DNA from 2 places in the Streptomyces sp. NPDC058864 genome. Region 1 is predicted to be linked to the other one. Evidence: predicted binding sites of a transcription regulator. Region 1 holds the regulator's gene; the other holds the start of a gene.

Region 1 (11,615 bases):
CTGATGCCCGCGCGGGAGCTGACGCGGGCCGCCGCGGCGGAGGGCGGGCTCTCGGACGCCGGCTTCGAGCGGCTGGTCGTGCGCTTCCGGGTGTCGCCGAGCGCGCTGGCGGCCCGGCTGCACCAGCTCGGGCTCGTCGACGCCGCACGCCGCGCCCGGCTGCGCGCCCTCACCACGGAGGCGTGCCACCTGCTCGCGGGCGCCGGCGACGCCTACCAGAAGCAGGCCTCGCGGGCCTCGGCGGAGCGCTTCCCGCCCCGTGTCGCCTCGGAGTTGTACAAGGCCTACCTGGCGGGGGAGACGACCCTGCGCCCGCTGGCCGCGCTGCTCGACACCGACGTGGAGCGGCTGCACGAGCTCCTCGCCCCCGAGCCGCCCCCGGGCAACGGCATCGAACCCCTCGAACAACAGGACGCGGAAGAAGGGGACCCGGTCTTCCAGCCATGACCACGTGGTGGTTCCCCGACAACACCGTCCTGTGCAACTTCGCCGCCGTCGACCGGATGCTGCTGCTGGAGAAGGTGCTGGACGGCCGCGGCCGCTGGACCCAGGCGGTGGCCTGGGAGGCCGCCCGCTCCGCGCGTTTCCTGCCGCGGCTGGCCGGGCTGGCCGAGGCCGGCTGGCTCGGCGAGCCCGTGGAGATCACCGACGGCGCCGAGCTGCGGGAGGTCGACCGGCTGCGCCGTGCGGTCTTCGGCGGCTCGTCCCACCTGCCGACCAAGCACCTCGGCGAGGCAGAGACCTGCGTGCTGATCACCCGGCGCCGGGAGTTCCGGGGCGCGGTCTGGATCACCGACGACCGCTCGGCCCGCGACTTCGCGCGCCGGCGCGGCATCACCACCAAGGAGACCTTCGACCTGGTGCGGGACGCCTGCGCGGGAGGGCTCGTCCCCGCGGCGGAGGGCCATCGCCTGCTGGAGGCGATGGTCGCCTCCGGGCGCCATCTGCACCGCGTCTCGCGTGAACCGTCCGACCTGATGGCCTAGGCAGGGCCCCGGCGCGACGGCCGGCGGCCGGCTACTCCGGCCGCTTGGGCCGCCACACCACCAGCGCGGAGGTCTGCTGGACGTCCTGGTAGGGCACCAGATCACGCCGGTAGGAGGCGTGGACGGCGGCCTCGCGCTGCTGCATGGCCGCCGCCGCACCCTCGAGGGCCGCGGAGAGCTCGGCGACCCGCGACTGCAGGGCCGCCACCTGGTTCTCCAATTCGATGATGCGCTTGATGCCGGCCAGGTTGATGCCCTCGTCCTGGGAGAGGCGCTGGACCTCGCGCAGGAGTTCGATGTCACGAGCCGAATAACGGCGGCCGCGCCCGGCCGTACGGTCGGGCGAGACCAGACCGAGGCGGTCGTACTGGCGCAGGGTCTGCGGGTGCAGCCCGGAGAGCTGGGCCGCCACCGAGATGACGTAGACGGGGGATTCGTCGGTCAGCTCGTACGGGTTGCGGCCCCGTCCGCCACGCATGCCGCCGCTCGTGTTCATCGGCTCAGACTCCCTTCGCGGCCTTGAACAGCTCTGCCCGCGGGTCGGTGTCCGCGGTCGCCTCCCGGTACGCCTCCAGGGCGTCCAGCGCCTTGCCCTCGGTGGCCGCCGGGACGGCGACCTCGATCGAGACCAGCAGGTCCCCGCGGGTGCCGTCCTTGCGGACCGCGCCCTTGCCGCGGGCCCGCAGGGTGCGCCCGTTGGGCGTGCCCGGGGGCAGCTTCAGGGTCACGGGGGGACCGCCGAGCGTCGGGACCTTGATCTCCCCGCCCAGCGCCGCCTCCACGAAGGTGACGGGCACGGTGACGGTGAGGTTGTCGGCCTTGCGGCCGAACACCGGGTGCGCGTCGACGTGCACGGTGACGTACAGGTCGCCGCCCGGGCCCCCGCGCTCGCCCGGCGCGCCCTTGCCGCGCAGCCGGATGCGCTGCCCGTCGGTGACGCCGGCCGGGATGCGCACCTGCATGGTGCGCGCCGAACGGGCCCGGCCGCTGCCGTTGCAGACCTCGCAGGGGTCCTGCGCGATCAGGCCGCGGCCCTTGCAGTCCGTGCACGGGTCGGTGAGCGAGAAGCTGCCGCTGCCGCCGCGCGAGACCTGGCCGGTGCCGACGCAGGTCGGGCACACCCGCGGCGTGCCGTTCTTGTCGCCGGTGCCGGAACAGGCCTTGCAGGGGGCCTGGCTGGTCATCTTCAGCGGAACCGTGGCACCGTCCACCGCCTCGGTGAACTTCAGCGTCACCTCGGTCTCGATGTCCTGGCCGCGCCGCGGCTGCGTACGGGTCGTGGCGCCGCCGCGGTTGAACAGGCCGCCGAACACGTCCCCGAGGCCGCCGCCGAAGCCGCCGCCCTGGGGGGCGGTGCCACCGGGGGCACCGCCGAAGAGGTCACCGAGGTCGAAGCCGAACCCGCCCGCGCCGGCCGGGCCGGCACGGAAGCCGCCGTTGCCGAAGAGGGCGCGGCCCTCGTCGTACTCCTTGCGGCGCTTGGGGTCGGACAGGACGTCATTGGCCTCGGAGATCTCCTTGAAGCGCTCCTCGGCCTTGGCGTCGCCCTTGTTGGCGTCCGGGTGGAACTCGCGGGCGAGCTTCCGGTACGCCTTCTTGATCTCCGCCTCGGTGGCGTCCTTCGGGACGCCGAGGACCTTGTAGAGGTCCTTCTCGAACAGGTCCCTGCTGATGCTCATCCCCGGCGTCCCTCCTTCCGTTCGCCACCTACGTCAGCCCTGCTCGGGGCCACCGTTCTCCTCGTCCGCCGTGTCGTCGTTCTTCTGCGTGCCCTGCGAGCCCGGCTGGGGCTCGGCGACGGCCACCCGCGCGGGGCGGATGGTGCGTTCACCGATGCGATACCCGGGCTGCAGGATCTGCACGCAGGTCGTCTGCGTGACGTCCGGCGAGTAACTGTGCATCAGGGCCTCGTGCACCAGCGGGTCGAAGGGCTCGCCCTCCTTGCCGAACTGCTGCAGCCCCATCTTGGCGGCGACCGTCTCCAGGGACTCGCCGACCGACTTGAACCCGCCGACCAGCTCCTTGTGGTCCCGGGCACGGCCGATGTCGTCGAGCACCGGGAGCAGCTCGGTGAGCAGGTTCGCGATCGCGATCTCGCGGACCGCGATCCGGTCCCGCTCCACCCGGCGGCGGTAGTTCTGGTACTCCGCCTGGAGCCGCTGGAGGTCCGCCGTGCGCTCACCGAGCGCCGTACGCACCTGGTCCAGCTGCGCCTGCAGAGCGACGCCTGTGTTCGCGTCCCCGGCCGGGGCCGCCGGGCCCGCCTGGTCGGCGGACCCGGCGCCGGGCCCCGCCTCGCCGGGGGACTCCCCCGGCGAGGTGGAACCGGCCTCGGCAGAGGGGACGACAGGCTCCTCCTCGAAGCCCGGGGTCTCCTCCGTCACGCGGCACCGTCCTTCTTGTCCTCGTCGACGATCTCGGCGTCGACGACGTCGTCGTCGGCCTGGGCCTGGGCACCGCCCGCGGCACCGGCCGCGCCGCCCTCGGCCTGGGTGTTGGCGTACAGCGCCTGGCCCAGCTTCTGGGAGGTGGCTGCGACCTTCTCGGTGGCCTCGCGGATGGCGGCGGAGTCCTCGCCCTTCAGCTTCTCCTTCAGGTCCGCGACGGCCGCCTCGACCTCGGTCTTGACGTCACCGGGGACCTTGTCCTCGTTGTCCTTGAGGAACTTCTCGGTCTGGTAGACCAGCTGCTCGGCCTGGTTGCGGGTCTCGGCGGACTCACGGCGCTTGTGGTCCTCCTCCGCGTACTGCTCGGCCTCGCGCATCATGCGGTCGATGTCGTCCTTCGGCAGCGCCGAGCCACCGGTGACCGTCATGCGCTGCTCCTTGCCGGTACCGAGGTCCTTGGCGGAGACGTGCATGATGCCGTTGGCGTCGATGTCGAAGGCGACCTCGATCTGCGGGATGCCGCGCGGGGCCGGCGGGAGACCGGTCAGCTCGAACATGCCGAGCTTCTTGTTGTACGCCGCGATCTCGCGCTCGCCCTGGTAGACCTGGATCTGCACCGACGGCTGGTTGTCCTCGGCCGTGGTGAAGATCTCCGAACGCTTGGTCGGGATCGTGGTGTTGCGCTCGATCAGCTTGGTCATGATGCCGCCCTTGGTCTCGATGCCGAGGGACAGCGGGGTCACGTCGAGGAGCAGGACGTCCTTGACCTCGCCCTTGAGGACACCGGCCTGGAGCGCGGCGCCGATGGCGACGACCTCGTCCGGGTTGACGCCCTTGTTGGCGTCCTGGCCGCCGGTCAGCTCCTTGACGAGCTCGGCGACGGCGGGCATACGGGTCGAACCGCCGACGAGGACGACGTGGTCGATCTCGGAGAGCTGGATGCCCGCGTCCTTGATCACGTTGTGGAACGGGATCTTGCAGCGCTCGAGCAGGTCCGAGGACAGCTGCTGGAACTGGGCGCGGGTGAGCTTCTCGTCCAGGTGGAGCGGGCCCTCGGCGGACGCCGTGATGTAGGGCAGGTTGATCGAGGTCTCGGTGGACGAGGACAGCTCGATCTTCGCCTTCTCGGCGGCCTCGCGCAGACGCTGCAGCGCCATCTTGTCCTTGGACAGGTCCACGCCGTGACCCGAGGCGAACTGCTTCACCAGGTAGTCGACGATGCGCTGGTCCCAGTCGTCACCACCGAGGTGGTTGTCGCCGTTGGTGGCCTTCACCTCGACGACGCCGTCGCCGATCTCCAGCAGCGAGACGTCGAAGGTGCCGCCACCGAGGTCGAAGACGAGGATCGTCTGGTCGTCCTTGTCCAGGCCGTACGCCAGGGCGGCGGCCGTGGGCTCGTTGACGATGCGCAGGACGTTCAGGCCCGCGATCTCGCCGGCCTCCTTGGTGGCCTGGCGCTCCGAGTCGTTGAAGTACGCCGGGACCGTGATGACCGCGTCGGTGACCTTCTCGCCGAGGTAGGCCTCGGCGTCCCGCTTGAGCTTCTGCAGGATGAAGGCGCTCATCTGCTGCGGGTTGAAGTCCTTGCCGTCCAGGTTGATCTTCCAGTCGGTGCCCATGTGGCGCTTGACCGACCGGACGGTCCTGTCGACGTTGGTGACGGCCTGGCGCTTGGCGACCTCGCCGACGAGCACCTCGCCGTTCTTGGCGAAGGCGACGACGGACGGCGTGGTCCTGGCACCCTCGGCGTTGGTGATGACGGTGGGCTCGCCGCCTTCGAGAACGCTGACGACGGAGTTAGTCGTGCCCAGGTCGATGCCGACCGCACGTGCCATGGTGGAATCCTCCAGCTGCCTACTTGAGTGGAACTCGCTCAAGGGTGCCGCACACCTCCCGTCCTGTCAACAGACCTGAGTCGTGGCGGCTCAACTTATGCGCCACCCCTCCGCGCACGGGCGGCCACGGCGAGCTACCGCGGGAGCCCGGGCGCCCCCTGGAGCCCCGGTGGGCCCGGGAAAGGCACCCCTCAGCGACACAGATCACCGGCGGCGCGGCTGCGCACGTACGCCGATACTGGGTAGTCTCAGGAGAACCGAATAAGTTACTGCTTAGTATTCAGCCGGGCATCAGCCCCGAGCCTCCGCTCTCGCAGGTCCGAGGAGCCCCGAAATGCAACTCGCCGCGATCATCGTGTCGCTGGTACTCGCCGTGGTCGGCGTCGCGCTGTTCAGCCGCGCCATCGCCCAGATCTACCGGTTCGTGCGACTCGGCCAGGACGTCCCCGCGGGCACCCGCACGGACGACTGGCGAGCCCGCACCGTCACGGTGGTCCGGGAGTTCCTCGGCCACACCCGGATGAACCGCTGGGGCGTGGTCGGCGTCGCCCACTGGTTCGTCGCCGTGGGCTTCTTCTCCCTCGTGCTCACCCTGGTGAACGCCTTCGGCCAGCTCTTCAAGGCCGACTGGGCGCTGCCGGTCATCGGCCACTGGCTGCCGTACGAGGTCTTCGTCGAGTTCATCGGCCTGATGACCACCCTCGGCATCCTCACGCTGATCGTGATCCGCCAGCTGTCCCGGCCCGGCCGGGCCGGCCGCAAGTCACGCTTCGCGGGCTCCAACACCGGCCAGGCCTACTTCGTCGAGTCCGTGATCCTCATCATCGGCCTCGCGATCATGACGCTGCGCGGCCTGGAGGGCGCCCTCGCGGAGGTGCACGGCTACGAGGCCGCGTACTTCGCCTCGTACCCGCTGGTCGCCGCCTTCAAGGGGCTGAGCGTCGGCACGCTGCAGAACCTGGTCTATCTGACCGCCATGATCAAGATCGGGACCTCCTTCATCTGGATGATCACGGTCGGGCTCAGGACCGACATGGGCGTCGCCTGGCACCGCTTCCTGGCCTTCCCGAACATCTGGTTCAAGCGGAACGCCGACGGCGCCGTGGCGCTCGGCGCCCTGCAGCCCATGGCCTCCGGCGGCAAGCCGATCGACTTCGAGGACCCGGGCGAGGACGACGTCTTCGGCGTCAGCCAGGTGGAGCAGTTCTCCTGGAAGGGCATCCTCGACTTCTCCACCTGCACCGAGTGCGGCCGCTGCCAGTCGCAGTGCCCCGCCTGGAACACCGGCAAGCCGCTCTCCCCGAAGCTGCTGATCATGTCGCTGCGCGACCACGCGCACGCCAAGGCGCCCTACCTGCTCGCGGGCGGCGGCAAGAGCGTGGAGGGCGAGGAGAAGGCCTCCGAGGAGCAGCTGAAGGACGTCCCCGCGGCGGCCCTCGCCGAGGCCGAGCGCCCGCTGATCGGCACCGCCGAGGAGAACGGCGTCATCGACCCGGACGTCCTGTGGTCCTGCACCACCTGCGGCGCCTGCGTCGAGCAGTGCCCGGTGGACATCGAGCACATCGACCACATCGTCGACATGCGCCGCTACCAGGTCATGATCGAGTCCTCGTTCCCGTCCGAGGCGGGCACGATGCTCAAGAACCTGGAGAAGAAGGGCAACCCCTGGGGCTTGCCCAAGAAGCAGCGGCTCGCCTGGGTCAAGGAGGTCGACTTCGAGGTCCCCGTCGTGGGCGAGGACATCGAGGACCTCACCGAGGTGGAGTACCTGTACTGGGTCGGCTGCGCCGGCTCCCTGGAGGACCGCGCCAAGAAGACCACCAAGGCCTTCGCCGAGCTGCTGAACATCGCGGGCGTCAAGTTCGCGATCATGGGCGGCGAGGAGAACTGCACCGGTGACTCCGCCCGGCGCCTGGGCAACGAGTTCCTCTTCCAGCAGCTCGGCGCCGAGAACGTCGCCATGCTGAACATGGCCTTCGGCGAGGACGACGAGGACGAGTCGACCAGGAAGCCCAAGGCGCAGAAGAAGATCGTCGCCACCTGCCCGCACTGCTTCAACACCCTGGCGAACGAGTACCCGCAGCTCGGCGGCGAGTACGAGGTCATCCACCACACCCAGCTGCTGCAGCACCTGGTCGACGAGGGCAAGCTCGTCCCCGTCACCCCGGTCGAGGGCATCATCACCTACCACGACCCCTGCTACCTGGGCCGCCACAACAAGGTCTACACGCCGCCGCGCGAGATCATCGCCAAGGTGCCGGGCCTGCGGAACGAGGAGATGCACCGCCACAAGGAGCGCGGCTTCTGCTGCGGCGCCGGCGGCGCCCGCATGTGGATGGAGGAGCGGATCGGCAAGCGCATCAACAACGAGCGCGTCGACGAGGCGCTGTCCCTCGACCCGGACATCGTCTCCACCGCCTGCCCGTTCTGCCTGGTGATGCTCTCCGACTCCGTCAACGGCCGGAAGAACGAGGGCAAGGCCAAGGAGACGTTGCAGGTCGTCGACGTCTCCCAGCTGCTGCTGGACTCCGTCAAGAGCCCGCTCGACCCCGACGGCGAGCCGGAGACGGTCGGCGAGCCGCAGCCGGAGCCCGCGAAGTAGCCCGGTCCGCGGACGGACGTGAGAACGCCGGTGGGCGCGTACGGATCCCGTACGCGCCCACCGGCGTTCCCGGCGTCTCCCGGGCTCCCCGGCGCCCTCAGCCGCCGATGCCGGACTGCCGCAGCAGCGCGGCGAAGGAGGCCGGGTCGAAGAGCTTCTGCAGGTCGGCCTGGGACACCGCCGTGCCGTCGATCTTCACGTACGGGGTGCCCGTGGCACCGCTCTTGACGAAGGCGTCCTCGGAGGCGGTCACGAAGTCCGCGTACGACTGCTTCCGCACCGCGTCGTCGAAGGCCGGCCCGCGCAGCCCCTTCACCTTGCCGGCGAGTTCCAGCAGGTATGCGTCGGTGAACCCGTCCACCTGCTCCTGCGGCTGGTTGGCGTAGAGCAGTTCGTGGTACGTCGCGAAGGCCCCGGGGCCCGCCTCCACGGACGCGCGCAGGGCGCCGGCGGCCTTCTTCGAACCGCTGCCCTCGAGGTTCTCGTCCAGGAACGAGGCCAGGGTGTACTGCACCTTGACGTCACCGGACTTCGCCAGCGCCGCCAGCTGCGGCCCGGCGGCCGCCTCGAACGCCTTGCAGATCGGGCAGCGCGGGTCCTCGTAGATGTGGACGGTCTTCGGCGCCGCCGGGTCGCCCACCGTGATCGTCGTCCCGTCCGCCTCCAGGCGCGCGGGCAGCGCGGCCAGCACCGCCGGGTCCGGCCGCACCGGCACGTCGCCCGCACCGGAGGACGCGGCGGAGGAGGCGGCCGAGCTCGCGGCGGCCGGCGCGTCCGGGGAACCGGAGTCGGTGGTCAGCAGCCCGCACCCCGTCACCGCCAGGGTCAGCAACCCCGCCGCAGCCGCGCCCGCCGCGGCACGCGCTGAGGTGCGCGCGGTCCCGCGCGCGGCATTCCGTACGGCCCTGACAACCATCGGCACTTCCCGTCCCTTCGGATCCGTTCCGCCCAGAACCGTAGGGCTTCGCGGGCCCGCATGCCCAACCGCGCGACGGCCGCCCGGGGTGTGCGGCTCGGCCCGTTCACCCTGTGTGCACCAAGCCACGGTCTTTCGGCCACCCGGGGTGTCGCACAGGCACCTGTTCCCCACCCGTCGGGAGCCGCCGTGCGGGTCCGCGTCCTCCGCCCGCGCGGGCGTGGAATCTGTCACAGCTTGGCAGCAAAGCCCCTCCGGGGGCGGGGGGCACCGTCCTCCGCCCCCGGGACCGGGTACGTTCGAAGCGTGGCTGGATTCAGGAACGGACGCGGACGGGACGGGGACGTGCAGCACCCGCATCAGCAGTACGGCGGCTACCCGCAGCAGAACACCTCGCCGGGCGGGCAGCAGCCCCACCACGGCTTCGCGCCGGCCGCCGAGGGTGAGCCCGAGTACTTCGGCTCCGCGGCGTCGGCACCCTCGTACGACGACAACCCCGGGCACACCCGCGCCTTCTCGATCGGCGACGCGCCCGACGCCTACGACCCCTACGCGCAGCAGCCCCCGCAGCCGGACCAGGTGTCGACCTACCGCGCGGGCCACACCATGGCGCCCCCGGCCGGACCCCGGCTCGGCTGGAAGCAGCTGCTGAGCGGGATCGTCATGCGCCCCTCCGCCACCTTCTGGCAGATGCGCGACCACCAGGTGTGGGTCCCCGCCCTCATCGTGACCTTCCTCTACGGGCTGCTCGCCGTCTTCGGCTTCGACACCGCCCGCGAGGACGTGCTCGACGCCACCCTCTCCAACAGCGTCCCCTGGGTGGTGTGCACGGCGATCGCCGTCATCCTGTGCGGCCTGATGCTCGGTGCCGTCACCAACGCCCTCGCCCGCCAGCTCGGCGGCGACGGCGCCTGGGGGCCCACCGTCGGCATGGCGATGCTCATCACCTCGCTGACGGACGCCCCGCGACTGGCCTTCGCCGTCTTCCTGGGCAGCGCCAACAGCTTCGTCCAGTTCCTCGGCTGGGCCACCTGGATCGGCTGTGCGGCCCTGCTGACCTCCATGGTCTCCAAGTCGCACGACCTGCCGTGGCCCAAGGCCCTGGGCGCGGCGTCGATCCAGCTGATCGCGCTGCTGGTGCTGTTCAAGCTGCCGGTGATCTGAGGCCGCCTGCCCGTTCGCCCGCTCGTCGGCGCGCGGAACACGGAACACGCGTAAGGGGCGCCACTCCTGGAGTGGCGCCCCTTACGCATGCGGTGGCGGCGGCCGTGATGGAGCGGCCCGAGCGGGGGACGGCCGTCGGAGTGGTTCTATCCCCGGTGCGTCCGGTCCTGACCGGCGATGCGCGCAGGTGCGGTGCGGTGGCGGCCCTGACGAAGAGGCGGCGCGGAGCGGGATGTGGCCTGCTGTACGAGTCGGGTGGTTTCGCTTCCGCGGAGGGTGCACGTCGATGGAACCGGATCTCTTTGTTCTTCGCCGCAACCGGCATGCGAGCACGGCTCGAAATGCCGTCGGCAAGGGTTCCGGGTCTGCTGTGGCTCCCGGCGCGCGCCGCAGGGCGGCCCGGACCTGCGGCCTGCTGCTGCCCTTGCTGGCCTTGGCGACCACGGGATTCGTCACCCCCGCCGGCCACCCGTCCGCCGCCGTCCCCGCCGCGTACCCGCAGACCCCCGTACCGGGCACCCCGACCTGTGGGGGCATGCCCGCGACGATCGTCGGCACGAACGGCAACGACACCATCGTGGGCACGGCGGGCGTCGATGTGATCGCCGCCCTGCGCGGGAACGACCGCGTCGACGGCCTCGGCGACAACGACCTCATCTGCGGCGACGCCGGCGACGACCGCCTCGCGGGCAGTAACGGCAGCGACATCGTCTACGGCGGCGACGGCCGCGACGGCCTCGACGGCGGCGCGGGCAACGACACCCTCAACGGCGGCAAGGGCAACGACGCCCTCTCCGGAGGGGACGGCACCGACATCCTCAACGGCGAGGCCGGCGACGACAGCCTCTACGGCGCCGCCAACGGTGACCACCTCAACGGCGGCGACGGCGATGACGCCCTCACCGGCAGCGCCGGCAACGACGATCTCGACGGCGGAGCCGACGACGACAGCCTCTACGGCGGCGACGGCGACGACATCCTGCGCGGCGGCGTCGGCCGCGCGGGGCCCCACGGCACCGGTGACGGCCCCAACGGCCACGACAGTGCCCGCGGCGGCAATGACCACCTCTTCGGCGGCAACGGCAACGACAGGATCTTCGGCGGCGACGGCAACGACGCGCTTTTCGGCAACCCGGGCAACGACGCCCTCAACGGCGAGGCCGGCGACGACGACCTCTTCGGCGGCGAAGCCAACGACAACCTCGACGGGGGTACCGGCTCCAACATCAACGACGGGGGTACCGGCACCAACACCTGCACCAACCCCGCCAGCGGACCCGGCTGCCCCTGACGGCCGCCCGGAATCCGCTCCGGAATCCGCTCCGCGTGGGAGGCGGTTCTTCAGGCCTCGCGGGACGGCTTGGCGGGCTCGCCGGACCTGTGCACCGGAGGCAGGACGCTCCAGGGGAAGTTGATCCAGTCGTCGGTGCGCCGCCAGACGTAGTCGCACTTCACGAGCGACTGCGACTTCTCGTAGACCACCGCGCTGCGCACCTCGGCGACGTGGTCGGCGCAGAAGTCCCGGACGAGCTTGAGCGTCTTGCCCGTGTCGGCGACGTCGTCCGCGATCAGGACCTTCTTGTCGGAGAAGTCGATCACGTTCGGCACCGGGGCCAGCATCACCGGCATCTCCAGCGTCGTCCCGACCCCGGTGTAGAACTCCACGTTCACCAGGTGGATGTTCTTGCAGTCCAGCGCGTACGCCAGCCCGCCCGCCACGAAGAC
Region 2 (11,615 bases), on a different contig from region 1:
CGTTCACCCTGCTGCGCAAGGCCGGAGCCGGGGAACTGCTGCGCCGTGTGCGCGCGGCGGAGTCCGCGGACCCGGACGGCACCCGCTTCCCGCGCGGCAAGGTGCGCGACGACGCGACCGCGGTGCTGGCGCAGTGGTGACGGCGGCGGGGCCGCACGCCGGGCGGACGGCCGCGCGGGTTACGCGCCCTCCTGCTCCTGCGAGGAGTTCAGCTGGCCCAGCAGCCGGGCCAGTTCGCGCAGTTCGTCGCGGTCCCAGCCGCTGAGCCGGTTGACGTAGCGGGCCCGGCGCGCCTGCCGGACCCGCGAGAAGCGCTCGGCGCCCTCCGTGGTCAGCTGCACCAGGAAGGCCCGTCCGTCGGCGGGGTCCGGTTCGCGCCGGACGAGCCCGAGGTCCTCCAGGGCGCGCAGTTGACGGCTCATCGTGGCCTTGCCGACGCCGAAGTAGCCGGCGAGCACGGTGGCCCGCTCGGGTCCGGTCTCGGCGAGCCGGGCGAGGATCCCGTACGCGGCGGGCTCCAGGTCGGGATGGACCTCGCGGGCCATCTCGCCGGAGGAGGCACGGGCACGCCGCAACAGGACGGTGAGCTCGCGTTCGAGCGCCTCCATCACGGGATCCGCCTCCCTGGGGGAGCCGGCGGTTCCGGCCACCTGGTCACCCGCCTTCCGTCGTGAAAACGTCTCGTCTCCGGCCGCCCTGTGCGCAGCGCCCCCAGTATTTCGCAGGCGCGGACCAACCACGTGACCAGGGGCACTTCCACATCTGGTGTCCCGCCGACGGCCGCACGCGCGGAGAGCGGCCCCTCCTCAGGCCGTGGGAGGGGCCGCTCTCCGTTCACCCGGTCGGGGCCTCGCTCAGGCCGCGACCGAGGGCTCCGCCGCCGACGGCGCGGGGCCGTCCTCCAGGCCGGAGTCCGCGCCGGTGACGGCGGGCTCCAGGGCGAGCTTCAGCACGTGCCGGACGTCCGAGACCGCGTGAACCTCCAGCTTCTCCAGGACCTCGGCGGGGACGTCGTCCAGGTCCGCCTCGTTCCGCTTGGGGATCACCACGGTGGTGATCCCGGCGCGGTGCGCCGCGAGCAGCTTCTGCTTGACGCCGCCGATCGGCAGCACCCGCCCGGTCAGCGACACCTCGCCGGTCATCGCCACGTCGGTGCGGACCCGGCGCCCCGACAGGAGCGAGGCCAGAGCGGTGGTCATGGTGACGCCCGCGCTCGGACCGTCCTTCGGGACCGCGCCCGCGGGGACGTGGATGTGGACGCCGCGCTCCTTCAGATCGCCGACCGGCAGCTCCAGTTCGGCGCCGTGCGAGCGCAGGAAGGAGAGCGCGATCTGCGCGGACTCCTTCATCACGTCGCCCAGCTGACCGGTGAGCTGCAGCCCGCTGCCGCCGGTCTCCGGGTCGGCCAGCGACGCCTCGATGTAGAGGACGTCGCCGCCCGCGCCGGTCACCGCCAGGCCCGTGGACACGCCCGGCACCGCCGTGCGCCGCTCCTGCGGGTCCTGCGCGGACTCCGGCACGTGGTGCGGCCGCCCGATGAGCGCCCGCAGGTCCTCCGGCGTGACGGTGTACGGCAGTTCGCGCTCGCCGAGCTCGTGCTTCGCGGCGACCTTCCGCAGGATGCGGGCGAGGGACCGCTCCAGGGTGCGCACGCCCGCCTCGCGGGTGTACTCCCCCGCCAGCTTGCGCAGGGCCGCCTCGTCGACCGTCACCTCCTCCTCGCCGAGCCCGGCCAGCTCCCGCTGGCGCGGCAGCAGGTGGTCACGGGCGATGACGACCTTCTCGTCCTCGGTGTAGCCGTCCAGCCGCACCAGCTCCATGCGGTCCAGCAGCGGCTCCGGGATGGCCTCCAGGACGTTGGCGGTAGCGAGGAACACCACGTCGCTCAGGTCCAGCTCGACCTCCAGGTAGTGGTCCCGGAAGGTGTGGTTCTGCGCCGGGTCGAGGACCTCCAGCAGGGCCGCGGCCGGGTCGCCGCGGTAGTCGGAGCCCACCTTGTCGATCTCGTCCAGCAGGACCACCGGGTTCATGGACCCGGCCTCCTTGATCGCCCGGACGATGCGGCCGGGCAGCGCGCCGACGTACGTGCGCCGGTGACCGCGGACCTCCGCCTCGTCGCGGACGCCGCCGAGCGCGACGCGCACGAACTTCCGCCCCATCGCGCGGGCCACGGACTCGCCGAGCGAGGTCTTGCCGACGCCGGGCGGGCCGACCAGGGCCAGCACCGCGCCGCCGCGGCGCCCGCCGACGACGCCGAGACCGCGGTCGGTGCGGCGCTTGCGCACGGCCAGGTACTCGGTGATCCGTTCCTTCACGTCGTCCAGACCCGCGTGGTCGGCGTCCAGCACCGCCCGCGCGCCGGGGATGTCGTAGGCGTCCTGGGTCGTGGTGTTCCAGGGCAGCTCCAGGACGGTGTCGAGCCAGGTGCGGATCCAGCTGCCCTCGGGGGACGCGTCGCTGGACCGCTCCAGCTTCTCGACCTCCTTCAGGGCGGCCTCGCGCACCTTCTCGGGCAGGTCGGCGGCCTCGACGCGGGAACGGTAGTCGTCCGCCTCGTCCTCCGGGTCGCCGTTCAGCTCGGCCAGCTCCTTGCGGACGGCCTGCAGCTGCTGCCGCAGCAGGAACTCGCGCTGCTGCTTCTCCATGCCCTCCTGGACGTCCTTGCGGATGGTCTCCGCGACGTCCTGCTCGGCCAGGTGGTCACGCAGCCACTGCGTGGCCAGCTTCAGCCGGGCGACCGGGTCCAGGGTCTCCAGCAGCTCGATGCGCTGGCTGGTGGTGAGGAAGCCGGAGTAGCCGGCGTTGTCCGCCAGCTGCGAGACGTCCTCGATCTGCTGGACGCGGTCCACGACCTGCCAGGCGCCGCGCTTGCGCAGCCAGCTGGTGGCCAGGGCCTTGTACTCCTTCATGAGCTCCGCGACGGTGCCGGGAGCCTCGGCGGGCGCGGGCTCGGAGAGCTCGGTGCCCTCCACCCACAGGGCACGGCCGGGACCGGTCGTGCCGGCGCCGATGCGCACGCGGCTCACACCGCGGATGACGGCACCGGGATCGCCGTCCGACAGACGTCCCACCTGCTCCACGGTGCCCAGCGTGCCCACGCCCGCGTAGTCCCCGTCCACCCGGGGAACGAGCAGCACCCGCGGCTTGTTGCCGAGTCCGGGCTGTCCGGACCGCTGGGCGGCCTGTGCCGCCTCGACCGCGGCGCGCGCCTCGGCGTCGGTCAGGTCCACCGGCACGACCATGCCGGGCAGGACCACCGAGTCGTCGAGGGGCAGGACGGGCAGGGTGAGCGGCGCGAACGCCGACGAAGACGACTGAGCCATTATCTCTCCCTAAGCAATCAAGTTGAGCTATGCAGACTCAATGCATCTGATGCCCCCGGTGTTCCCTGGGCCGTGTTCGCTCTGAGCGATCGGCCGCGGAGCACCTTTCCCGGGCCCCGCGCGGGCGCCGTCGGGCGTCCTGGCCGCCCCCTGCCGAGAACCGCGCGGGGCAGCGGTGGCGATAGAGGGGCGTGAGACTCTTCCGGCCCATGAGCCACGAGCCGCCCGGGGACGACGCGCTGATGCGCGCGATCGCCCGGGGCGACACGCAGGCCCTCGCAGATCTGTACGACCGCCATTCCGGATGGCTGCACGCCCGGCTCACGCGGCGCTGCCCGGACCCGGAGACCGTCCGGGAGGTGCTGCAGGACACCTTCATGGCGGCCTGGCGCTCGGCGGGCACCCACCGCGGCGGGACCGCGGGCGGCTGGCTGTGGGTGATCGCCGCCCGTCGGCTGGCGGACGCCCGCCGCGCCGCGGTGCGGGCCGACACCCGCGAACTGCTGGCCGCGGAGGAGCCCGGCACCGCGCCCTCCGCCGAGGAGCACGTCCTCGCCGGGCTGGAGTACGGCGACGTGGGCGCCGCGCTCGACCGGATCTCCCCGGAACTGCGGGCCGTCCTGCGGGCGACCGTGATCGACGGCCTCACCACGCGGGAGGCCGCGCACCTGCTCGGGATACCCGAAGGCACCGTCAAGACCCGGGCCTCGCGGGCGCGCCGCGAACTGCGCGCCGCCCTCGCCGCCCTCGACCCCGCGGGAGGAACCGCATGCTGACCCCTGCCCGGGGGCGCCCCCGGCGTTCGCCGTCGACCCCTCGCTCGGCTCCGCGCCGGAACCGCGGCGCCTGGCACGTACCCGAGGACACGGCCGCCGCCTACGCCGACGGCACCCTCGCCGACACCGCCGCCTGGTCGGTGGACAAGCACCTGGAGTCGTGCGCGGCCTGCTCCGCCCGGATCTCCGCGCTGGTCCGCGCCGGCGCGGGCGGAGCGGTCCTCTCCGAGGTCCGGGACGCCCTGCTCACCGCGGCCGCGCGCACCGCGCCGCGGACGGCCGAAGCCCGGACGGCCGAGGTCCTGACGGCGGAGGCCCGGCCTCGGACGGCCGCTGCCCGGCCCTGGCTCGCCGCGATCCGCTCCGCGCGCACGCTGCGTCCAGCCTGGGTGGGGTCGGTGCTGCTGACACTGGCGGTGGCCGTGGCCCTGACGCGTTTCGGCGGGGCGCCGCAGGGGCGCCCCTGGCTGCTGGTGCTCTCCCCCGCGCTGCCGCCGGTGGGTGTGGCCCTCGCGTACGGGAGGTACGGCGACCCCGCCCACGAACTGGCCGCGTCGACGCCCTCCGGCGGGCTGCGGCTGCTGCTGACGCGCACCGGAGCCGTGCTGGCGGTGTGCGTACCGCTGCTGACCGCCGCCGGAGGCGTCCTGGCGGGCACGGGTGCGGCGGTGGCGTGGCTGCTGCCGGGCCTCGTGCTCACCGGGGCCACGCTCGCGCTGGGCAGCTGGACCGGCTGCCACCGGGCCGCCGCCGTGGTGACCGGCGGCTGGCTGGGCGCGGTCGTCCTCTGCGGACTCCCGCCCGCGTCCGCACCCCTGCTGCTCTCCTCCTCCGCGCAGCCCGCCTGGGCCGCGGCCGGCGCCGCCTGCGCCCTTCTCCTGACCCTTCGCCGTACCGCCTTCGACCACCTGGAGCGCACATGAGCACCGAAACGACGGTCTCCGTCGACGGTCTGACCGTGAGACACCGCAGGACCACCGCGCTGGACGCCCTCGACCTGCGCGTCGGGCGCGGGGTCCACGGGCTGCTCGGCCCCAACGGCGCCGGGAAGACCTCGCTGATCCGGGTGCTGGCCACCGTGGCCGGACACCAGGCGGGCCGCCTGGAACTGCTGGGCCACGATCCGGCGACCGGGCCCGGCCGCACCGCGATCCGGCGGCGCCTCGGCTACCTGCCGCAGGAGTTCGGCTACTACCCGGGCTTCACCGTGCGCGAGTTCGTGGCGTACGTGGCCTGGCTGAAGGAGATGCCCGCGGCCGCGGTACCGGCGGCCGTCGACCGCGCACTGGAACGGGTCGGCCTCGGCGACCGCGCCGACGCGAGGCTCCGTACCCTGTCCGGCGGCATGGTGCGCCGGGTCGGCATCGCCCAGGCCATCGTCAACGACCCGTACCTGCTGCTGCTCGACGAGCCGACCGCCGGCCTCGACCCGGAGCAGCGGGTGGCGTTCCGCGCCCTGCTCAGGGAAGTGGGCGCCACGGCGACCGTCCTGGTCTCCACCCACCTCGTCGAGGACGTGGCCACCGCCTGCACCGACGTGACGCTGCTCGACGGCGGCCGGATCGCCTTCCGCGGCACCCCGGCCGAACTGGCCTCGGCCGGGGACGACGACGCGGCCGGGGACAGCCCGATCGAACGCGGCTACACCTCGGCGCTGCGCCGCCACCGCTCCGCGACCTCCACCGTCCGGGAGGCCGCCGTATGAGCGCCACGGACACCCTGACCACCCCTCCGCGGACGCCTCCCGCCGCGCCCCGCGCGCAGCGTGTCCCCCGGGCCCGCCGTACCGAGCTGCTGCGCGGTCCCGGGCCGTGGACGGGCGCCGTACTGGCCGTGACCGTGATCGTCGCCGTGCTGGCCAGGCGGTACTCGCTGTTCGACACCTGGACGACGACCCAGGCGGCGCTCCGCGGGGCGGGCCTGCTCCTCGGCGGTCCGCTCGCCCTCGCCGCGGGCTGCTGGCAGGGCGGTCGCGAGCGGCGGCGCGGCACCGGCGACCTGCTCGCCTCGGCCGCGCGGTCGCCGCTGAGCAGGGCGCTGACGGCGGCCCTGCCGTCGATGGTCTGGCCGGTGCTGGGCCACCTGGCGGCGACCGCCGTATGCCTGGGGGTGCTGCTGCCGTACGCGTCCTACGGGCACCCCGCCTGGGACCTGGCCGCCGCGGACGCCGTGGCGCTCGGGGCCATGGGCGCGCTCGGCTTCGCGGCGGGGCGGGCACTGCCCTGGCGGTTCACGGCGCCGCTGCTCGCGATCGCCGGGTATCTGCTGCTCGCCATCGGCGCCTACGCCGAGTCGGGCGCCGCGCTGCTCAGCCCCGCGTACGCCGGACCCGGCGGTGACGTCGCGGTCTGGTGGGCCGCCCCCGTCGCGGCGGTGTGGTACGCGGGGCCGGCCGCCGCCGCGCTGCTGGCCGGTCACGCCCGGCGGCGGGTGCTCGCCGTCCTGCCTCTGGTCGTCGCCGTCGCCGCCGCGTCGGTCCTGTACCGGAGCGGCGACGGCGTGTGGCGCCCCGACCCCGCCGCCTCCGCGCTCGTGTGCGACGAGGGCACCCCCGCGGTGTGCGTCCGCGCGGTGCACGGCTCGGCGCTGCCCGCCGTGCGGGCGGTGGTGGACCGCATCGACGCCAGGCTGGACGGCGTCCCGGGGGCGCCCGTCCGGTACCGCGAGGGCGGCACCGGCGGCGCCATACCGGCCGGAGAGGTCCGGTTCGAGCTGTACGCCGGCGTCTTCCGAGGCCGCCTCGGCGACGACGGCATGCTCTACCGGGACTTCGTGTACGCGGTCACTTCCACGGTGCCGTGCGAGAGGGAACGGACCGATACGCGCGCCTACGCCAACGAGTACGCCGCCCAGGAGTGGCTGCGCCTCGGGCGTCCCCTCTTCCCCGCCGACCGGGCGGGGAACCGTCTCGCGCGGGCGGCGGCGGAGCGGTTGCGCGCCATGACGCCCGACGACCGCCGCGCATGGCTGGGCCGCTACCTGGCCGGCGTCCGGGCCTGCGACACCGGCGCGGTCCCGGCGCCGTGAGCCCCCAACGGACCCGTCGAGGAGCCCTGACGATGACCCCTTCCCTTCTGTCGCTCTATGTCCGTTCGCGCGGCCTGACCGGCGCCGCCGCCGCGCTGGCCGTCCTCTTCGCCGCCTCCCGGTGGAGCGCGGACTGGCTGGTCGGCCGGCCGTTCTTCGACACCGGCTCCCGCGTCCCGGTGGTCGTCCTCGCCCCGGTCCTCGCGGCGGCCGTCATCGGCGTCTCGCTCCACACCCACTCCCGGGAGGTCGACCGCGGCGCGCCGCTGCCGTGGTGGCGGTGGCGGGCCGTGCACCTGCTCGCCCTCACCGGTCCCGCGGTGCTCTGGCTGGGCGCCGCGCTCCCCGGGGACCCGGACCACTTCGGCGCTCCGACGATGGTCCGGGGGGTCCTCGGCTTCACCGGGCTCGCGGCCGCGGGCGCCGCCGTCCTGGGTGCCCGGCTGAGCTGGCTGCCGCCGGTGTTCTACGGCGGCGGCGTCTATCTCGCGGCTCCCCGTACGCCGGGCGGGGCGGCCGCGGTGTGGGCCTGGTCGATGCAGCCGGGCGCGCAGCCCGCGGCCTGGGCGACCGCCGCCGTCCTCTTCGCGGGCGGCGCCGCCCTGGTGGCCTTCCGGGGACCGGCCCCGGACGGCCGCGGGTAAAAACCCCGTCCGGCCCGGAGGATCACCTCATTACGCTGGGTCCATGTACGCGAACGATGAGGAACGGCCCGTCACGCTCGACCGTCGTGACGGGCCGTACGGGGAGATCGCGCTGCGGCGCAGCGGCGGGCGCTACGAGATCATCGCCAACGGCACCTTCCTGATGGACACCTCCGACGGCCGCTCGGAACGGCTGCTGGTCGACGCGGCGCTGGCCGCCCTCCCTGCGGACCGGGCGGACCTGTCGGTGCTGATCGGCGGGCTCGGGGTGGGATTCTCTCTGGCGCGGGCGGCGGGCGAGCCGCGCTGGACGCGGATCGCCGTGGCCGAGCGGGAGCGGGCCGTGGTCGACTGGCACCGCGCCGGCCCGCTGGGGGCCTTCTCCGGGAACGCGCTGCAGGACCCGCGGGTCCGCGTGGTCGAGGGCGATCTGGTGGCGTACGTCCGGGACGCGGACGTGAGGTACGACGCGCTGTGCCTGGACATCGACAACGGCCCCGACTGGACGGTCACCGAGGGCAACGCCGGGCTGTACGGTCCGGCGGGCCTCGCGGCCTGCAGGGCGCGGCTCGAACCCGGTGGCGTACTGGCGGTATGGTCGGCGCAGCCGTCCGCCGCGTTCGACGACGCACTGAGGTCGGCGCAGTTCACGCAGGTCCGGACCATCGAGATCCCGGTGAATCGGGGCGTTCCGGATGTCGTGCACCTGGCAATCAATCCCGCATAGCCGCGGCGTCGTCCCGCCCCGTACGCTGCTGCGCAACGCAAACGACCATGGGGGACCCCACATGGACAGCACACAGCCGACGACCGCCGACGCCGCAGCGGTGGCGGCCACCCCCGGCGCACAGCGCCGCGTGCTGGTGGTGGAGGACGACGCGACGATCGCGGACGCCATCGCGGTGCGCCTGCGGGCCGAGGGCTTCCAGGTCCGCACCGCGGGCGACGGCCCCGCCGCCGTGGAGACCGCCGCCTCCTGGCAGCCCGACCTCCTCGTCCTGGACGTCATGCTCCCCGGCTACGACGGCCTGGAGGTCTGCCGCCGCGTGCAGGCCTCGCGGCCGGTCCCGGTGCTGATGCTGACCGCCCGCGACGACGAGACCGACATGCTGGTCGGGCTCGGCGTCGGCGCCGACGACTACATGACCAAGCCCTTCTCGCTGCGCGAGCTGGTCGCCCGGGTGCACGTGCTGCTGCGCCGCGTGGAGCGCGCCACGATCGCCGCCCGCGACCCGCGCGGCGCCAACATGCAGCTCGGCGACCTGGAGATCGACAACGCCCAGCGCCGGGTCCGGGTCCGCGGTGCCGATGTGCACCTCACCCCGACCGAGTTCGACCTGCTGGTCTGCCTGGCCCAGCAGCCGCGCGCGGTGCTCTCCCGGGAGCAGCTGCTCGCCGAGGTGTGGGACTGGGCGGACGCCTCCGGCACCCGTACCGTCGACAGCCACGTCAAGGCGCTGCGGCGGAAGATCGGCGCGGAGCGCATCCGTACCGTGCACGGCGTCGGCTACGCGCTCGAGACGCCCACGCCGTGAGCCCCTACGGCGCGCCGCGCCCGCCGAAGCTGCGGGAACGTGTCTGGGCCGCGCTGAGGCCGTACGACCCCTTCCGGTCGATCAAGGCGGCACTGCAGTACCTGGTGCTCGCCTCCGTGCTGATCACCACGGGCCTGATCTTCGTGGCGATGCACTCCGCGACCGAGATCCGGATCATCACGATCTTCTCGATCATCGCCTCGCTGCTGATCTCGCAACTGGTGGCGCACGGGCTGACCGCGCCCCTGCGCGAGATGACCTCGGTCGCCAGCGCCATGGCGCGCGGCGACTACAGCCGGCGGGTCACCGCGGTGCGCCGCGACGAGGTCGGCGAGCTCGCCGAGACCTTCAACCGGATGGCCGCCGACCTGGAGGCCGTCGACCAGCACCGCAAGGAGCTGGTGGCGAATGTCTCGCACGAGCTGCGCACCCCGATCGCGGCGCTGCGCGCGGTCCTGGAGAACGTCGTCGACGGGGTCTCCGAGGCCGACCCCGAGACCATGCGCACCGCGCTGCAGCAGGCGGAGCGGCTGAGCCTGCTCGTCGCCCACCTGCTGGACCTCTCCCGCCTGGACAACGGCATCGTGCCGCTGGACGCCAAGCGCTTCGAGGTCTGGCCCTATCTGTCGGCCGTGATCAAGACCGCCGGCCTCGGCCTGCAGGACGGCCAGGCGCCGGGCCGGCGGGCCCGCAAGGACGTCCACCTCCACCTGGACGTCTCGCCGCCGGAGCTGACCGCGTACGCGGACGCCGAGCGGCTGCACCAGGTGGTCGCCAACCTGATCGACAACGCCGTCAAGCACAGCCCGCCCAGCGGCCGGGTCACCATCCGCGCCCGCCGCGGCGGCGGTCCCGGCAGCCTCGACCTGGAGGTCCTGGACGAGGGCCCGGGGATACCGGAGGCCGAGCGGACCCGCGTCTTCGAACGCTTCAACCGCGGCACCGCGGGACCGGGCGACGGCGGGACGGGGCTGGGGCTGGCGATCGCGCGCTGGGCCGTGGACCTCCACGGCGGACGGATCGCGGTGGCCGAATCGCCTCGCGGCTGCCGGATCCGGGTCACCCTCCCGGGGTCCGCCGCGGCATCGGCTTGACGCTCCTGCCAGGGCAGACGTTGCCAGAGGCAACCGGACCAGTCGATTCAGCACCCCATTCCCGCCAAACTCCGCCCCGAAACCGCCTTTCCGATGTGACTTAGGCGACGACTGGCCTCCCCGCCTGCAGGAAACGCTCAGGTAGGCGTAGCCTTTATTTCCGCTGTCCATCACCTTGTGAAGCGGAAGAGGGCGGTTGCCGCCGTGTCGCCACACCCCAGTAGCTCGAGCGTCCCGACCGAAACCGATGGGCAGGGCCAGGGCCCTGCCGCGGGATTCGGGCCTAACGAGTGGCTTGTCGATGAGATCTACCAGCAGTACCTCCAGGACCCGAACTCGGTCGACCGAGCCTGGTGGGACTTCTTCGCCGATTACAAGCCGGGGGCGGATACGGGTTCCGCAGTCGCCTCGGGCCAGCCTCAGGCGGCCCCCGCAGCGCCGCCGGCCGCTCCGGCCGCGCCCGCTGCCGCAGCACCGGTCGCGCCGCCCGTGACGCCCGCCGCCGCTCCGGTCGCTCCGGCTCCGCCCGCCGCCGCTCCGGTGGCCCCGGCCCCGGTCGCCCCGGCCCCGGTCGCGCCCGCCGCCGCTGCCCCCGCGAAGCCCGTCGCCGAGAAGCCCACTCCGGCGCAGCCGCAGCCGACGGCCAAGGCCGCCCCGGCCACCGAGGCGCCCCAGGGTCCGGAGTACGTGACGCTGCGCGGCCCGTCCGCGGCCGTGGCGAAGAACATGAACGCCTCGCTGGAGCTGCCCACGGCCACGTCCGTGCGCGCGATCCCGGTGAAGCTGCTGTTCGACAACCGCATCGTCATCAACAACCACCTCAAGCGCGCCCGTGGCGGCAAGGTCTCCTTCACGCACATCATCGGCTACGCCATGGTGCAGGCGCTGAAGATCATGCCGGCGATGAACTGGTCGTTCGCGGAGAAGGACGGCAAGCCGACGCTGGTCAAGCCCGACCACGTCAACCTGGGCCTGGCCATCGACCTGGTCAAGCCCAACGGCGACCGCCAGTTGGTCGTCGCGGCCATCAAGAAGGCCGAGACCCTGAACTTCTTCGAGTTCTGGCAGGCCTACGAGGACATCGTCCGCCGCGCCCGCGTCGGCAAGCTGACGATGGACGACTTCTCCGGCGTGACCGTCTCGCTGACCAACCCCGGCGGCATCGGCACCGTCCACTCGGTGCCGCGCCTGATGCCCGGGCAGTCGGTGATCCTGG

What was found. Region 1 encodes HspR, which represses chaperone genes until heat shock. Its sites were predicted from a motif close to TTGAGNNNNNNNNNCTCAA; they were not measured.
Region 2: a site for HspR is predicted at 3,346-3,364, ahead of lon (endopeptidase La). Genes of this name have one in related genera too.

Annotation. Positions count from the first base shown of each region.
Region 1 covers NZ_JBHYMQ010000020.1:96,576-108,190, forward strand. The annotation lists gene ACFW3D_RS18090 (ImmA/IrrE family metallo-endopeptidase) at 1-447, shown strand, start outside; gene ACFW3D_RS18095 (PIN domain-containing protein) at 444-986, shown strand; gene ACFW3D_RS18100 (heat shock protein transcriptional repressor HspR) at 1,018-1,482, opposite strand; gene dnaJ (molecular chaperone DnaJ) at 1,487-2,665, opposite strand; gene grpE (nucleotide exchange factor GrpE) at 2,699-3,370, opposite strand; gene dnaK (molecular chaperone DnaK) at 3,367-5,208, opposite strand; gene ACFW3D_RS18120 ((Fe-S)-binding protein) at 5,543-7,810, shown strand; gene ACFW3D_RS18125 (thioredoxin domain-containing protein) at 7,908-8,726, opposite strand; gene ACFW3D_RS18130 (Yip1 family protein) at 9,033-9,890, shown strand; gene ACFW3D_RS18135 (calcium-binding protein) at 10,261-11,181, shown strand; gene ACFW3D_RS18140 (phosphoribosyltransferase) at 11,232-11,615, opposite strand, start outside.
Region 2 covers NZ_JBHYMQ010000040.1:14,806-26,420, reverse strand. The annotation lists gene ACFW3D_RS26380 (hypothetical protein) at 1-140, shown strand, start outside; gene ACFW3D_RS26375 (MarR family winged helix-turn-helix transcriptional regulator) at 180-608, opposite strand; gene lon (endopeptidase La) at 855-3,323, opposite strand; gene ACFW3D_RS26365 (RNA polymerase sigma factor) at 3,533-4,099, shown strand; gene ACFW3D_RS26360 (zf-HC2 domain-containing protein) at 4,093-5,022, shown strand; gene ACFW3D_RS26355 (ABC transporter ATP-binding protein) at 5,019-5,804, shown strand; gene ACFW3D_RS26350 (hypothetical protein) at 5,801-7,126, shown strand; gene ACFW3D_RS26345 (hypothetical protein) at 7,159-7,770, shown strand; gene ACFW3D_RS26340 (spermidine synthase) at 7,814-8,497, shown strand; gene ACFW3D_RS26335 (response regulator transcription factor) at 8,559-9,305, shown strand; gene ACFW3D_RS26330 (HAMP domain-containing sensor histidine kinase) at 9,302-10,399, shown strand; gene ACFW3D_RS26325 (multifunctional oxoglutarate decarboxylase/oxoglutarate dehydrogenase thiamine pyrophosphate-binding subunit/dihydrolipoyllysine-residue succinyltransferase subunit) at 10,604-11,615, shown strand, end outside.